Regions from separate parts of the Rahnella sp. PD12R genome, predicted to be linked through region 3. Evidence: predicted binding sites of a transcription regulator. Region 3 holds the regulator's gene; each other region holds the start of a gene.

Region 1 (4,262 bases), on a different contig from region 3:
TTTTTTGCCCTTTCCCAGTAGGGCCTAAGAATAGGGGAAAGTGGGTGATTGTTAAAGCAGCGAAGGCAATTGTTACGAGACTTTACAGAGGGGCGTGACGGAGGCAAAAAAAAGCAGCCTTTTCAGGCTGCCTGGTCTTTACGATGAAATAAGAAACCTGCCAGATTTAGTTCTGGAAAGGGTTGCCGCTTTTCTTCGTTGTGCGCGCTTGGGTGGTTGCGCTGGCTTTTTCAGTACGCGGTGCAGCCGCCGTGCTGTTGCCATAACCGTCCGCCGTGGCGTCCTGCTGCGGGGTTTCAGGTGCAACCTGATCCGGTGCCGTTGGCACAGGTTTACCCAGAGCACCGTTCAGTGCCAGCAGATCGCTTTCGTTCAGTGTACCCAGTGCTGACTTGATGTTCAGCTGGTTGATCAGGTACGTGTAACGGGCGCTGGAAAGCTGTTGTTTGGCGTTATACAGCGTGGTGGTCGCATCCAGAACATCAACGATTGTACGGGTACCGACCTGGTAACCGGCTTCCATCGCATCCAGAGAACTCTGTGCAGAAACAACGGCTTGTTTATACGCGTTGATGCTGCTGATAGAGGCAGAGATGTTGTTGAAGGAAGAACGTACGGTCTGAACAACGCTGCGGTGCGCGCTTTCAAGCTGCTCGCTGGCGCCAACAAAGTTGTACTGAGCCTGTTTCACCTGAGATGTCACGGAACCGCCGCTGTAGAGTGGCAGGGAGAAGCTCAGACCGACTTTGTTCTGGCCCGCATCGGCGTCCTGATAGCTGGACGAACCGCCGGTTTTATCGCCGTGGTATTTGGTGTTGCTGATACCGGTAGACGCGGTCAGATCAAGCGTTGGCATGTGGCCGGTTTCCGCATAACGGATTTGCTCACGTGCCAGATCTTGTGACAGACGTGCAGACAGCAAGCTCAGGTTGCGGCTTTCTGCTTCTTTCAACAGCGTGGCGACCGGTTGCGGACGCGTGGTGTTGAAGTTATCCACGTTCAGGGACGACAGCTGCGGATAGTAAACGCCGGTAACCTGACGCAATGCTTCGAGCGCGTTATCCAGATTATTACGGGCGGTCACTTCGTTCGCCAATACGGTGTCGTATTGTGAACGGGCGTTTTGTACGTCGGTGATGGCAACCAGGCCGACATTAAAACGCTGCGTGGTTTGATCTAACTGACGGTAAATTGCCTGTTTCTGCGCTTCGGTATAGGAGAGTGAATCAATAGCACTCAATACGTTGAAATAAGCCGTCGCAGAATTCAGGATTAAAGATTGCTGGTCAGTCTGGTAAGACACATCCTGAATACCGGCAGTTTTTTCCTGCAAGGTCAGGGCGCGCCATTTTGACATATCAAAAAGGGTCTGCGTTAATTGCAGGCTGGCGCTGCCGACATCACTATTAACGCCATTCGCATCGCGGTAGCCATTGGTATAACCATAATCCGCACCCAAACCGAGTTGCGGTAATAAAGGACTGCGGCTTTCGTTGATTTTTTCGAATGCAGCATCCCGGTCAGCAGCGGATTTGCGCAGGTCCGGGTTACTCGTCCTGGCTTGCTGATAGACCTGCATCAGGTTTTCGGCCTGGCTTATCGTACTGAAGCCGCCCAGGCTGAGTCCGATGAGAAGGGGGAGCAGTTTCTTCATTTGCATTCCTTGTTGTGCAGCAATGTTGTTATGTATGGTGGCGCAGTCAAATAAACCAATAGACGCGGATTCTAGCAGAGTCAGGCTAGCGGGGAGGTTGGCTTAACGTGCCTTCCCCGCTGGATGTGCCTAAATCTATCACAAACAACCTTGATTATTATTAACGCATTTTCATCAAACTGACCTCAAAGGACGATAAATTGCCTTAATGAGGGAAGAGGAAAACAATCCATGTGTGCATTCAAAAGTTCACCGGTTAGTTTCGGTAAAGATGATGTAGAAATTATTGCACGTGAGACGCGATATAAAGGTTTTTTTTCTATTATTGCATATCGGTTTCGTCATCGGCTGTTTAATGGGGAAATGAGCGGCGAAGTTGTGCGTGAAGTTTTCGAAAGGGGCCATGCGGCGGTGCTGCTGCCTTATGATCCGCAACGCGATGAAGTCGTGCTGATTGAACAGATCCGCATCCCATGTATTGATTCCAGTGATACCCCATGGCTTCTGGAGATGGTCGCCGGTATCATTGAAGAGGGCGAGACAGTCGAAGATGTCGCCCGCCGTGAAGCACTCGAAGAAGCGAACATTGTGGTAAAACGCTGTAAACCGGCTCTGAATTACCTGGCCAGCCCGGGCGGAACCAGCGAGCGTCTTTCTATTATGGTCGGCGAAGTCGATGCGACAACGGCAGAAGGAATTCACGGTCTGAAAGCAGAAAATGAAGACATCCGGGTGCATGTGGTCAGCCGCGAACAGGCTTACCGCTGGGTGGAAGAGGGAGCGATAGATAATGCGGCGTCAGTGATTGCCCTGCAATGGCTGCAGCTACACCATGAATCCCTGAGAAAAGAGTGGGCCAACGAATGATTAAGCGCTATACCCCTGATTTCCCTGAAATGATGAGATTGTGCGAAACCAATTTCGCACAATTGCGCCGTTTGATGCCGCGCACCGATGAGCCCGGTGAAACAGTGACATATCAGGTGAGTAGCGCCACATATTGCCTGACGATCCTCGAATCGACGCGCTATACGTCGCTGGTGGAAATCAAACAGACCGCACCGGCCGTCAGTTACTGGAGCCTGCCTTCGCTGACGGTTCGCCTGTATCACGATGCCATGGTGGCCGAAGTGTGTGCGAGTCAGCAGATCTTTCGCTTCAAAGCACGCTATGATTACCCTAATAAAAAGTTGCATCAGCGTGATGAAAAGCATCAAATTAACCAGTTCCTGGCGGACTGGCTGCGTTATTGCCTTGCGCACGGAGCGATGGCAATTCCGGTGTGTTAGACAGACTTCAACAACAAAGGAAACGATTTGGAAAGCCTGTTTAAACTGCCTTTGGTGAATGGGGCCAAAGTCAGAATTCTACAGATTACAGATACCCATCTTTTTGCCGGTGAAGATGAGACACTGCTGGGCGTGAATACGTTTAACAGCTATCGCGCGGTGCTGGACGCTATAAAAGCACAGCAGCGCGAAGTCGATATCATCGCGGCAACAGGTGACCTGGCTCAGGATCAGTCGGTGGAAGCCTACCATCAGTTTGCCCGTGGCATCAGCGAACTGGCGGCACCCTGTGTCTGGTTGCCCGGTAACCACGATTTCCAGCCTGCAATGGTGAATGCTTTGCAGGATGCCGGGATCAGCCCCTCCAAACATGTCCTCCTCGGTGAAGACTGGCAGATAATCCTGCTCGATACGCAGGTTTTCGGCGTGCCGCACGGAGAGCTGAGCGAGTATCAGCTGGAATGGATGGAGCGTTGCCTGAACGCGTATCCCGATCGCTTTACCCTGCTGATGCTTCACCACCACCCGCTGCCTTCTGGCTGTACCTGGCTCGATCAGCACAGCCTGCGTAACGCGCACATGCTGGCGAATGTTCTGGTGAATTACCCGAAAGTGAACACGCTTTTGTGCGGCCACATTCATCAGGAGCTGGATCTCGACTGGTACGGACGTCGCCTGTACGCCACGCCGTCTACCTGTGTTCAGTTCAAACCGCATTGCACCAATTTCACGATTGATACCGTCGCACCAGGCTGGCGTTATCTCGATTTGTATCCTGATGGCCGTGTCGAAACCCAGGTCTTCCGTCTGGAAACCAGCGAGTTTCATCCTGACACCGAGTCGGACGGGTACGAATGAACACCTTACTTTACCTGCACGGTTTCAACAGTTCACCGAACTCGGCTAAAGCCACGTCGCTCAAAAACTGGCTGGCGCAGAACCATCCTGAAATCGACATGGTGGTTCCGCAATTACCGCCGTATCCGGTGGATGCAGCTGAGCAGCTGGAAAACTTAGTGATCCGTCATGCAGGTAAAAAGCTGGGCATTGTCGGTTCCTCGCTGGGCGGGTATTACGCCACCTGGTTGTCGCAATGTTTCGCCGTACCCGCGGTGGTGGTTAACCCCGCCGTGAAACCGTATGAACTGCTGATCGACTTCCTCGGGCAAAACGAGAACCCCTACACCGGCCAGCAATATGTGTTAGAGTCACGCCACGTTTACGATCTGAAAGTCATGCAGATTGAACCGCTGGAGTCGCCGGATTTACTCTGGTTACTGCAACAAACGGGCGATGAAATCCTCGATTACCGTCAGGCT
Region 2 (4,262 bases), on a different contig from region 3:
ACTTTTCCGTTTATTTTCCTGGCAACCGATCTCACAGTGCGAATCTTTGGCGCACCGCTGGCACGCCGGATTATCCTTTCCGTCATGATCCCGGCACTGGCAATCTCTTACGTGATTTCCGCGCTGTTCTTTGAAGCACAGTGGCAGGGCGTTGAAGCGCTCAGCAGCCTGAACATCATGGTCGCCCGCATCGCAACCGCCAGCTTTATGGCTTACGTGCTGGGACAAATCCTCGACGTTCACGTGTTTAACCGCCTGCGCCAGAACCGTCGCTGGTGGATTGCGCCGGTCGCCTCAATGTTCCTCGGCAATATCAGCGACACGCTGTCATTCTTCTTCATCGCGTTCTACAAAAGTACCGATGCCTTTATGGCGGCGCACTGGGTAGAAATCGCGCTGGTAGATTACAGCTTCAAAGTGCTGATCTGTCTGGTGTTCTTCCTGCCGATGTACGGCATGCTGCTCAACATGTTGCTTAAGCGGCTGTCGGCGCACGGAAATCACAATGCTTCTGCGGTCAGTGCGCACTAAGAGTGACGACGGCGTCTCAGATGACACAAATCGCGCCATAATCTGACTTGCATTTGTGGCCTGAATAGGTTGCCATAACGGCTGTTAAGTCAACATGTAAGCCTGATAGACAGGCCACTTAAGGAAGCCCGATGCGTAATGTCGCAAAAATGATGGGAATGGCAGTACTGATCGCCGGTCTGGCTGCGTGTGATGGTAAATCAACAGACGCGCCAGCCGCAGACAAAGGCGCACCGGCAGCAACAGCCGCCGCGGCGACTACGCCAGTCAGCCTGCTGGACGGCAAAGTGACTTTCTCCCTGCCGCAGGGAATGAGCGACCAGAGCGGTAAGCTGGGCACGCAGGCAAACAATATGCACGTCTACGCAGACAGTACCGGCCAGAAAGCGGTGATTGTGATCCTTGGTGATAACACCACCGAGTCACTGGACGTTCTGGCGGGTCGTTTACAGGATCAGCAAAAAGCGCGCGATACCAATCTGCAAGTCGTCACCAATAAATCCATTCAGGTGAACGGCCAGACGTTGCAGCAGTACGACAGCGTCATCACCTCTGCCGGTCAGAAAGCGTATTCCTCTATCGTGCTGGGCAAAGTCGACAGCCACCTGCTGACAATGCAAATCACGTTGCCAGCGGACAATCAGCAACAGGCACAGACCGATGCCGAAGCAATTATTAATACGCTGAAAATTCAGTAAATTCAGATGTTGTGAAAATATCAGGCGGGGCTCAGGCTCCGCCTTTTTTTGTCTCATGCTGTTACTCCGCCTCACAAAACCCACCTTCACTGTAATAAAAATGTAACATTTCGGTCATAAATCACAGTTCGTTTGTGCGCGAATAGCTAAAATCATGTTCGTTTTAGAACACCCTGGCACCGCCCTTTCGTCATTGGCTCATGAGGAGTCAGACCTGATTTATGCCATCGGAGGCATTTATGCTCAGTATCTTCAAACCCGCGCCCCACAAAGCGCCCGTGGATGAAAACCACGTCGATCCGCTCTACCGCCGTCTCCGCTGGCAGATTTTCATGGGGATCTTCTTCGGTTATGCCGCTTACTATCTGGTTCGTAAAAACTTCGCGTTAGCGATGCCCTATCTCATCGATCAGGGTTTTTCGCGGGGTGATTTAGGCTTTGCGCTGTCCGGAATTTCTATCGCCTACGGCATTTCAAAATTCATCATGGGGTCGGTCTCAGACCGCTCGAATCCGCGCGTATTTCTGCCTGCGGGTTTAATCCTCGCTGCCGCCGTGATGCTGTTTATGGGCTTTGTTCCGTGGGCTACGTCCAGCATCGCCATCATGTTCGTGCTGCTGTTCCTGTGCGGATGGTTTCAGGGTATGGGCTGGCCACCGTGCGGGCGCACGATGGTTCACTGGTGGTCGCAGAAAGAACGTGGCGGCATTGTTTCCGTCTGGAACTGTGCGCATAACGTCGGCGGCGGCATTCCTCCGCTGCTGTTCCTGCTGGGCATGGCCTGGTTTAACGACTGGCACGCGGCGCTGTATATGCCCGCGTTCGGTGCGATCCTGCTGGCCGTTTTCGCGTTCATGACGATGCGCGATACCCCGCAGTCCTGTGGTTTACCGCCGATTGAAGAATACAAAAACGATTATCCGCCGGACTACGTGAAAGAATCCGCCGAGCAGGAGCTGACGGCAAAACAGATCTTCATGCAGTACATTTTGCCCAACAAGTTGCTGTGGTACATCGCGCTGGCCAACGTGTTTGTTTACCTGCTGCGCTACGGCATTCTGGACTGGTCTCCGACTTACCTGAAAGAGGTGAAACATTTCGCGCTGGATAAATCCTCGTGGGCGTATTTCCTGTATGAGTATGCCGGTATTCCGGGCACGCTGCTGTGCGGCTGGATGTCGGATAAAGTCTTCAAAGGGAATCGCGGCGCGACCGGCGTGTTCTTTATGGTGCTGGTGACAATCGCCACCGTGATTTACTGGCTGAATCCGGTCGGGAATCCGGGTATCGACATGGCCTGTATGATCACCATCGGCTTCCTGATTTATGGCCCGGTCATGCTGATTGGCTTGCATGCGCTGGAACTGGCACCGAAGAAAGCAGCGGGGACGGCGGCGGGCTTTACCGGCCTGTTTGGTTATCTCGGCGGTTCAGTGGCGGCGAGCGCAATCGTCGGCTATACCGTTGATTTCTTTGGCTGGGATGGCGGCTTTATCGTGATGATCGCCGGGTGCGTGCTGGCGGTGCTTCTGCTGGTACTGACGATGCTCAGTGAAAATAAACACAAAGCGCAGCTGGCGAAAAACGCCTGATTCAGGCTGAAAGCATAGAAAGCAAAAAGGCACCGGAAGGTGCCTTTTTCAATGACGACTCAGGAAACGATTATTCAGACAAATACATTTTGCGCAGGTAATGCGGCACGGCGTCGTCGGCGTTGGAACCAATGATTTCCGCATCCGGCATCGCCGCTTTCAGGCGTGGCAATGAGCCACTCATCAGGCAACCTTTACCGGCCATCGACAGCATTTCCAGATCATTCAGACCGTCGCCAAACGCGATGCAATCTTTCAGCGTATAACCCATCAGTTTGGACACATATTCCAGCGCGTGACCTTTCGACACGCCGCCCGCCATCACTTCCAGACAAACCGGCAGTGAGAAGCTGACGTTTACACGATCGCCCCAGCGCGCATTAATGGCTTCTTCGAGTGGCAGCAGTTTTTCGTGATCTTCGCAGGTGAAATACACTTTGCAGATGCCGTCAGTTTCCAGCAAACCCGGTTCATAGAGTTTGTATTTGAAAACGGATTCACGGAAAAAATCATCCTGATCGGCGCGGTCACGGTTCATGTACCAGTCGTCGTTACGGTAAACGTTGGTCAGGATATCCGGATTGTTGTGCATGATGCCAAACAGATCTTTGGCAATGTCTTCATCCAGATTATGGGCGAAAATCAGCTCGCCGTCGGTGTTATGCACACGCGCACCGTTTGAGGTGATCATGTACGCGCTGATCTCGAGATTGTCGCGCATCTGCGCAACGTCAATATGGTGACGTCCGGTCGCGAACACGAAATGCACATCGCGCTGGGTCAGCAATTTCAGCGTCTCTTTCGCGAACGGGCTCAGGGTATGGTCAGGTGATAGCAGTGTGCCATCTAAATCGGAAGCAACAACAGGATACATAGCGTTAGGTTCTAACCTCTGATGGAGTTGTGCGCGGCGAACCGCGGATTAATGCTGTCGCGCAAAAAAGCGCATGATGGCGTCCAGCGCCTGTGCCCGCAGGTCGTCCCGCTCAAACAGGATCTCATGGCGCGCGCCTTCGATGACCAGCGGCTTTTCCCCTTCACAAGGGTGCCCCGCAACGGCCATGGCCTGACAAAAAGCGAGATGCGACCGGTTGTCTACTACACGGTCTTCGCTCGCCTGCAATAAAAGAACAGGAGTCGTGATTTTTTCGGCTTCCCTGAGGATATGCATGCCCGCCTCAATGCCTTCACGCACCCAGTGATACGTAGGTCCGCCGACCTGGAGTTCCGGGTAATCCGCATAAAAACGCAGATTACGACGATATCGCTCGCGGCTGTGCGTCAGCTGATTCACCACAAACGGCAGCGGACGCCAGTGGCCGGTACCCAGCGCGTAACCATCACGGCGAACCGGGCGATTCTCCGCCCAGTTGAGAATACGGCGCGAAACCCAGCCCGGCATCGGAAGATAGATACCGGTCATCGGCGCTAATAGCGCTGC
Region 3 (4,262 bases):
GATTTCGGTGCCGGTCAGTTCTTCCAGCAATTCCGCGCGGTCGTTGGCATCGGCATTCAGGAACGCGGCGAACTGGCCTTGTGAAAGCATCATAGATTTAGTGAAACGGCCGAAATCCAGCCCGGTCAGCCCGGCGATGGCATCAAGTTTATCGCGCACTTTGTCGGCCAGAATTTTGCCATCGGCCAGCAGCGCCAGTTCTACTTTGGGCGCCTGTAAATTACCGTCAGGCGAATTTTTGGCCCGGCGCTGGCTCCAGAACGCGCGGTAGCCAATGCCTTTAACCTCAAACTCGACTTCTGCCAGGGATTCGGCGGTGTGGCGGGTCATCAGTTCATTCTGACTCGGCGTGACGTTCAGACGCGGCGTCTGGTGATACAGCGCCAGACAGATGGCGTCCAGCAGGGTGGTTTTCCCCGCGCCGGTCGGGCCTGTGATGGCAAATAATCCGTTGCTGGCAAAAGGCTCAGCGGTGAAGTCGATTTTCCATTCGCCTTCCAGCGAGTTCAGGTTTTTTAAACGCAGACTGAGAATTTTCATCGGGCGGCATCCTCTGCGGACTCGCCGCTGGTGACCTGGCTGACAACCTGAGCGAACAGCGTGCGCATCCGCGCCTGACGCGGTTCGTCGGGATCGGTTTCCTGCGCCAGCCGCCGCTCAAACACTTCGCTGACACTCAGTTCGCTGAGCGTTTCTTTTTCCTGTTGTTCGATGCTGCTGATGCGCTGTTCTTTACTGCGGCGCAGCAGAACGACTTCCACCGGCAAATCTGCGGTCAGCGTCTGAATACGCCGCTGGATATCACTGAGATAGTCCTGCGTGGCGACTTCGATATCCAGCCAGACCGGTTTACCGGCATCGCCGTCAGCAAACTGCGTCAGTTGTTTTTCGATGTCTGCGAGAGAACCTTTAATGATCTGCATCGGCTGGAAAACGGGGATTTCCAGCGTGTCGATGGCGTTGAGCTTAGCGCCATCGAAATCAAGCAGGTAAACGCTTTTGGTTTTGCTGAGCTCATCGAAACTCAGCGCAATGGGTGAGCCGCTGTAACGGATATGTTCGGTTTTTGCGACGCACTGGGCGCGGTGAATGTGCCCGAGCGCCACGTAATCCACCGGTGGAAAGGCCTGCGCCGGGAAGGCGTCGAGCGTGCCTATATAGATGTCGCGCACGGAGTCAGACGTGCTGACGCCGACGGTGGTCAGATGGCCGGTAGCGATAATGGGCAACGGCAAACCAAGTTCCTGACGTTTAGCCAGCGCTGCCTGATACAGTGCGTCATAATGCGCCGCAATGGCTTCCTGCAAGGCGAGCTGTTTGTCGCTGCCGGACTGCCCGGCCTGGCTGGCCAGCAAGTCGCGCGGACGCAAAAACGGAATGGCACACAACACCGCGCCGGGCTGGCCTTCGCGGGTATTCAGCACCAAAACCTGTTCATCCAGATTTTCGCCTACGGTGGCGATCACCCGCGTATTCAGGCACGAAAGCAGTTCGCGGGATTCATTGAGCGTGGCGACGGAATCGTGATTTCCGGCCAGCACCACCAGCTGGCAGCCGGTTTGTTGTAATTCCACCACGAAGCGGTTGTACAACTCGCGGGCGTAACTGGGCGGCGAGCCGGTATCAAAGATGTCTCCGGCGACAATGACGGCGTCCACCTGATGCTGCTGCACCTGACCGGTCAGCCAGCGCAAAAATGCCTGATGTTCAGCGGCGCGGCTTTTGGTAAAAAAGTACTGGCCGAGGTGCCAGTCGGAGGTGTGGATCAGGCGCATGAGACTCCCGTGTGAACCCTGTATGACGACAATGGGGCAAAGTATAAACGTCGGCGGGGGAACCTGTCCCCGATAAATCAGACCAATTTCAGCAGGATGGCGGGAATTTATCTGTCATATTTGCCTTAAATGAACCATCATTTTCATTCATAAATCTGTCACAAAACTGACGCATAATGGCGCCCGCAATCAAATAAAAGATCGCTAACCTATTGGCAGGACCTACGATGGCTAGACGTATATTGGTGGTTGAAGACGAAGCTCCAATCCGTGAAATGGTGTGTTTTGTACTGGAACAGAATGGATATCAGGCAGTAGAAGCTGAAGATTTTGATTCAGCGATTGGCCAGTTAGTTGAACCTTACCCTGAACTGATCCTGCTCGACTGGATGTTACCTGGTGGTTCCGGTATTCAGTTTATTAAGCACCTTAAACGTGAAGCACTGACCCGCGAAATTCCGGTGATGATGCTGACCGCCCGCGGTGAAGAAGAAGATCGGGTGCGCGGCCTGGAAGTCGGTGCCGATGATTACATCACCAAACCGTTTTCACCAAAAGAACTGGTTGCCCGTATTAAAGCGGTGATGCGCCGGATTTCGCCAATGGCGGTCGAGGAAGTGATCGACATGCAGGGGCTGAGTCTGGATCCGTCGTCTCACCGGGTGATGGCCAACGAGCAGGCGCTCGACATGGGGCCGACCGAATTTAAGTTGTTACACTTCTTTATGACCCATTCCGAACGCGTTTACAGCAGGGAACAGTTGCTCAATAACGTGTGGGGCACTAACGTTTATGTGGAAGATCGCACGGTAGACGTGCATATTCGTCGTTTGCGTAAAGCGCTGGAAACCAGTGGACATGACAGAATGATCCAGACTGTTCGTGGTACCGGATATCGTTTCTCAACGCGTTATTGAGTCCCCCACAGCGGAGAATCTGTGTGTTAGAACGTTTGTCATGGAAACGTCTGGCCGGCGAATTTTTTCTCTTTTGCCTGCCAGCGCTGATCCTCGGAATTTTCGTCGGCCATTTCGGCTGGCTCCTCTTTGCGTCGCTCGTCGCGGCGCTGGGCTGGAATTATTACAACCAGCTTAAACTCTCTCACTGGCTGTGGCTTGACCGCAGCATCACCCCGCCGAACGGGCGCTGGAGCTGGGAACCGCTGTTTTACGGGCTGAACCAGATGCAGATGCGCAACCGGCGACGTCGTCGTGAATTAGGTCAGCTGATCAAGCGTTTCCGCAGCGGTGCCGAATCGCTGCCGGATGCGGTGGTTCTGGCGACGGAAGAAGGCAATATCTTCTGGTGCAACGGACTGGCGCAGGATCTGCTCGGTTTCCGCTGGCCGGAAGATAACGGGCAGCATATTTTTAACCTGCTGCGTTATCCGGAATTCCGCACCTGGATCCAGACCCGTGACTTCAGCCGTGCCCTGAATCTGCAACTCAATAATGAACATTATGTTGAGTTTCGCGTGATGCCCTATTCCGAGGGGCAGCTTCTGATGGTGGCGCGTGACGTAACGCAGATGCGTCAGCTCGAAGGCGCGCGACGTAACTTCTTTGCCAACGTTAGCCATGAACTTCGCACGCCGCTGACCGTGTTGCAGGGGTATCTGGAAATGATGGAAGACGCCAAGCTGGAAGAGCCGTTCCGCACCAAAGCGCTGGATACGATGCAGGAACAGACGCGGCGCATGGACGGGCTGGTGAAACAGTTGCTGACCCTGTCGAAAATCGAAGCGTCTGCCAATATCGATATGCACGAGAAGGTCGATATTCCGGTGATGCTGAGTATGCTTGAGCGGGAAGTGCAGACGTTAAGCGGCGGGAAACATGAAGTGGTGTTTCGCGTAAACGAAAAGCTGAAAGTCTTTGGCAACGAAGATCAGCTGCGCAGTGCGGTGTCGAATCTGGTGTACAACGCCGTGAATCACACCCCGCCGGGCACGCGGATTGAAGTCAGCTGGCAGCAAATCCCGCACGGCGCACAGTTCCAGATAAGCGACAACGGGCCGGGTATTGCGCCGCAGCACTTACCGCGTCTGACTGAACGTTTTTACCGTGTGGATAAGGCGCGATCGCGCCAGACCGGCGGCAGCGGGTTGGGGCTCGCCATCGTAAAACATGCGCTCAGCCACCATAATTCGAAGCTTGAAGTCCTCAGCGAAGTCGGCGTCGGCACCCGGTTTATGTTTACGCTGGCACCGAAACTGATTGTTCCTCAGGGTTCAGACTCCCCGGTCTCCGTAAAACCTTAATTTGCGTAGTTTCCCTAAAGCCTGTTATCAGCCGATAGCAGGCTTTTTCATTTCTGTTTATGGCGTGAAGTCGCCTCCTGATCATGAATTTATTTCACGTCCCATGAAAATTCCTCTGTTGTGGGTGAACAGGCTGCATGACAGTATGGCCTTAAAGCCGTTTAGACATCCAGATGTCTATAAATAACGCAACGTAATTATTTACTTTGTAAATCATTCGCATTCCG
Region 4 (4,262 bases), 480 kb from region 3:
TTGAAAGCTTCGATGAAATGAAGAAAGAAATCTTCGGCCCGGTACTGCATGTGGTGCGTTATGCCCGTCAGGATCTGGATAAGCTGATCGGTCAGATTAATGCCGCGGGTTACGGCCTGACGCTGGGTATCCACACCCGCATCGACGAAACCATCCACCGCGTGACGCAACAGGCGCACGTCGGCAACATGTACGTGAACCGCAATATGGTCGGCGCTGTCGTGGGTGTGCAGCCGTTCGGTGGTGAAGGCTTATCAGGTACCGGTCCGAAAGCCGGTGGCCCGCTGTACCTGTACCGTCTGCTGAGCAGCCGCCCGCAGGACGCCGTGCAGCAAACGTTATTGCGTCAGGATCGCGAACTGCCGCTCGACACGTCTGTACGCGAAGCGTTACTGGCACCGCACCGCGCGTTGCAACAATGGGCGGCGGAGCAGAAACATCGCGAAGACCTGATTGCCGTGTGCGAGCGCTTCGCACAAACCAGTCAGGGCGGCACTTTGCGTACCCTGCCGGGGCCAACCGGGGAACGTAACACTTACGCATTGTTGCCGCGTGAGCGTGTTCTGGCGTTGTCAGACAATCATGACGATGCCCTGACCCAGCTTGCCGCCGTCACCGCGACCGGTTGCCGTATTCTCTGGCCGGATGCGCCGTTACAGCGCGAACTGTTCAGCCAGTTACCGAAAGCGGTACAGGAACGTGTCGATTTCGCCAAAGACTGGCAAAACGATGCACCGGTATTTGACGCGGTGATCTACCACGGCGACGCCGATCAGCTGCGTGAACTTTGCCAGCTTATCGCCAAGCGCCCGGGCGCTATTATTTCAGTACAAGGGTTTGCGCGCGGCGAAGATAACATCCTGCTGGAGCGTCTGTTGCATGAGCGTTCGCTGAGTGTGAATACCGCAGCAGCGGGTGGGAATGCGAGTCTGATGACAATCGGGTGAGTGTTTGTGCGGGAAGCGCCGCACTGGCGCTTTTTGAGCCGAAGCTTGATCGAGAAGGTTTCGGTTTTCACTTGTAGTGAGGGGCTGAGACTATGACCGAGAAAGTTTCGGTTTTTCAATAAATGTGTTCACTTAACCCGCTGCGCCGAAACCGACAAAAGAGGGGCAAGACGGCCCCTCTTTTGAATCTCCACGTCTTTTTTACTGCGCGCTACCGCTTGCTGGCTATGTTTCAGCAACAGCAGTTATTGCCGCGAAAACTTGCCGCTGCGCGGTTCCCTTACTCGGTTTCGAGCCACAGGTCTCGAAACACTTCGCTCGGCAAGCTTTCCGAAAGCGGCTGGAGGCTTTTTCAATTCAACAATCAGCCTGCATCTATCTTCCGAATTACATAGCCATTGGCCGCTTTCAAAACGGCGTTGAGCGAGCGGAGAGAAACAGCGAGAGTCTTTTTTCGAGCAGGTTCGAACCCGAAGCGAAAGTACCGCGCAGCGGCGGCGTTTGCGGCACTAGCCGGAGTTGCTGAAACATAGCCAGCCAGCGGTAGCGCGCAGTAAAAAAGACGTGGAGATTCCAAAGAGGGCTCGTCATAGCCCTCTTTGGTCGGTTTCGGCGCGAGCCGCTGAGTGATAGCTGTTATTGAAAAACCGAAATATTCTCGGTCATAGTTCCAGCCCTCACGGCGAGTGAAAAACCGAAATATTCTCGGTCATAGTCCCAGCCCTCACTGCAAGTGAAAACCGAAACTTTCCCGTCACCCGATCCTCTAATCACCATCTTAAACTGTCATTAAAACGTCATAACTCTGACTTAACCTGCCGGTAACAAAATACAACAATCTGTGTTTTTTTATTTCTGACGGTTTATCAAAAGGAGTTTTGACCATGCAACAACCTCTCTCTCTGCTTGCCCGCGCACTCTCTGCTGCCCTGCTGGTTTCCGCATCCGCCAGCGCTTTCGCCGCTGAGCCGGACGCCCTGACAGACCGCGCAGCAAAAGGCGTGCTGACTGAACCGGGTGGCGCACGTCGTCTGAGCGGTGATCAGACAGCAGCGCTGAAAGCTTCGCTTTCGGATAAAACGGTGAAGAACGTAATCCTGCTGATTGGCGACGGAATGGGCGATTCTGAAATCACTTCCGCACGAAATTATGCAGAAGGCGCAGGCGGTTATTTCAAAGGTATCGATGCCCTGCCGCTGACCGGTCAGTACACGCATTATTCTCTGGATAAAAAGACACAGAAACCAAGCTATGTGACGGATTCCGCCGCTTCAGCCACAGCCTGGACGACCGGCGTAAAAAGCTATAACGGCGCGATCGGGGTGGACGTAAACGGTAAAGATCACCAGACCATTCTCGAGATCGCCAAAGCCGCAGGCAAAGCGACCGGCAACGTCTCGACGGCAGAATTACAGGACGCCACGCCAGCTGCCCAAATCGCGCATGTTACGTCGCGTAAATGCTACGGTCCGGAAGAAACAGCGGAGAAGTGCGCCAGCAACGCGCTGGAAAATGGCGGGCGCGGTTCCATCACTGAACAGCTGTTGCAGGCCCGCGCCGACGTCACACTGGGCGGTGGCAAAAAATCCTTCAGTCAGCTGGCGAAAGCCGGCGAATTCAGCGGTAAATCCCTGAAAGACCAGGCGCTGGCGCAGGGTTATGTATGGGTAGAAAACGCCGACCAGTTGAACGCTATCACGCTGGCCGACCAGAAAAAACCGCTGCTGGGCTTATTCGCCGACGGCAACATGCCGGTACGCTGGCAGGGTCCGAAAGCCACGTATCACGGCAATATCGATAAACCGGCCGTTACCTGCGAAGCCAATCCGCAGCGCACCGCAGAAATCCCGACGCTGGCCGCGATGACCGAAAAAGCGATCGACCTTCTGAAAACCAATCAGAACGGTTTCTTCCTGCAAGTCGAAGGCGCGTCGATTGATAAGCAAGATCACGCTGCCAATCCGTGCGGTCAGTTTGGTGAGACGGTAGATCTTGATGAAGCGGTGCAGAAAGCCCTCGAATTTGCCCGTCAGGATGGCAATACGCTGGTGATTGTGACCGCCGACCATGCGCATTCCAGCCAGATTATCGAAGCCGACGCCAAAGCCCCCGGCCTCACGCAAACGCTGACCACCAAAGATGGCGCGCCGATGACCATCAGCTACGGGAATTCCGAGGATGACTCGCAGGGTCACACCGGGACTCAGTTGCGGATCGCCGCGTTCGGGCCACACGCCGCGAACGTCGTCGGGCTGACCGACCAGACGGATTTGTTCTATACCATGCGGGAAGCAATGAATATTAAATAAGCAGTGAGGGCTGGCCGCTGACTGAGTAAATTTCGGTTTCTCACTCGCCGTGAGGGCTGGATCGAGAATATTTCGGTTTATCACTCGCCGTGAGGGCTGGATCGAGAAAGTTTCGGTTTTTCAATTGCAGTGATCGCTCAGCGGCTGGCGCCGAAACCGACCAAAGAGGGCTATGACGAGCCCTCTTTGGAATCTCCGCGTCTTTTTCAACACGCGCTGCCGCTCGCTGGCCATGTTTCAGCAACTCCGGCTAGTGCCGCAAACGCCGCCGCTGCGCGGTATTTTCGCTTCGGGTTCGAACCTGCTCGAAAAAAGACTCTCGCTGTTTCTCACTCCTCACTCAACGTCGTTTTGAAAGCGGCCAATGGCTATGTAATTCGAAAGATACATGCAGGCTGGATTTTGAATTTAAAAATCCTCCAGCCGCTTTCAGAAAGCTTGCCGAGCGAAGTGTTTCGAGACCTATGGCTCGAAACCGAGTAAGGGAACCGCGCAGCGGCAAGTTTTCGCGGCAGTAGCTTAAGCACCTGAAACATGGCCAGCGAGCGGCAGCGCGTGTTGAGAAAAAGCGTGGGAGATCAAAGAGGGAGGCGCTTTCCTCCCTCTTTGTCGGTTTCGGCGCAGCGTGTTAAGTGAACACAGTTATTGAGAAACCGAAATATTCCCGGTCAGCCGTCAGCCTTCACTGCAAGTGAAAAACCGAAATCGTCTCGATCTCTTATTACAACCACCTTCAGGTTGCAACTGTTATACACAAATATCACCATACTGTTCCTGTTATACCAACTCCCCTTCATGGTTAAATCCCCTTTCATCATCTGCTATAAAAATAGGTCTTCTCATGTTGGGTTTAGATGCCTTCGAACTGGCTCGTATACAGTTCGCTTTCACCGTTTCTTTCCATATTATTTTTCCTGCCATCACCATCGGGCTGGCCAGTTTTCTGGCGGTGCTTGAAGGGATGTGGCTCAAAACCAAAAAAGAGGAATATCGCGACCTCTATCAT

What was found. The regulator PhoB, encoded in region 3, activates phosphate uptake and scavenging genes when phosphate is short. The targets are predictions, from matches to a motif close to CTGTCATAAAACTGNCNNAT.
Region 1: nudF (ADP-ribose diphosphatase) is a predicted target of PhoB. The motif match lies at 1,823-1,842, and genes of this name have one in related genera.
Region 2: glpT (glycerol-3-phosphate transporter) is a predicted target of PhoB. The motif match lies at 1,319-1,338, and genes of this name have one in related genera.
Region 4: phoA (alkaline phosphatase) is a predicted target of PhoB. The motif match lies at 1,731-1,750, and genes of this name have one in related genera.

The regions. Positions count from the first base shown of each region.
Region 1 covers NZ_JAHTMS010000004.1:234,289-238,550, reverse strand. Annotated here, with positions in the region: gene tolC (outer membrane channel protein TolC) at 167-1,654, opposite strand; gene nudF (ADP-ribose diphosphatase) at 1,886-2,521, shown strand; gene KWG64_RS10370 (DUF1249 family protein) at 2,518-2,943, shown strand; gene cpdA (3',5'-cyclic-AMP phosphodiesterase) at 2,971-3,801, shown strand; gene yqiA (esterase YqiA) at 3,798-4,262, shown strand, end outside.
Region 2 covers NZ_JAHTMS010000012.1:67,812-72,073, forward strand. Annotated here, with positions in the region: gene KWG64_RS20860 (7-cyano-7-deazaguanine/7-aminomethyl-7-deazaguanine transporter) at 1-531, shown strand, start outside; gene KWG64_RS20865 (DcrB family lipoprotein) at 663-1,229, shown strand; gene glpT (glycerol-3-phosphate transporter) at 1,469-2,821, shown strand; gene yigL (sugar/pyridoxal phosphate phosphatase YigL) at 2,892-3,695, opposite strand; gene pldB (lysophospholipase L2) at 3,744-4,262, opposite strand, start outside.
Region 3 covers NZ_JAHTMS010000002.1:650,924-655,185, reverse strand. Annotated here, with positions in the region: gene sbcC (exonuclease subunit SbcC) at 1-540, opposite strand, end outside; gene sbcD (exonuclease subunit SbcD) at 537-1,775, opposite strand; gene phoB (phosphate response regulator transcription factor PhoB) at 2,003-2,692, shown strand; gene phoR (phosphate regulon sensor histidine kinase PhoR) at 2,716-4,035, shown strand.
Region 4 covers NZ_JAHTMS010000002.1:170,674-174,935, forward strand. Annotated here, with positions in the region: gene putA (trifunctional transcriptional regulator/proline dehydrogenase/L-glutamate gamma-semialdehyde dehydrogenase) at 1-947, shown strand, start outside; gene KWG64_RS04745 (hypothetical protein) at 1,356-1,538, opposite strand; gene phoA (alkaline phosphatase) at 1,832-3,256, shown strand; gene KWG64_RS04755 (hypothetical protein) at 3,443-3,739, shown strand; gene KWG64_RS04760 (cytochrome ubiquinol oxidase subunit I) at 4,098-4,262, shown strand, end outside.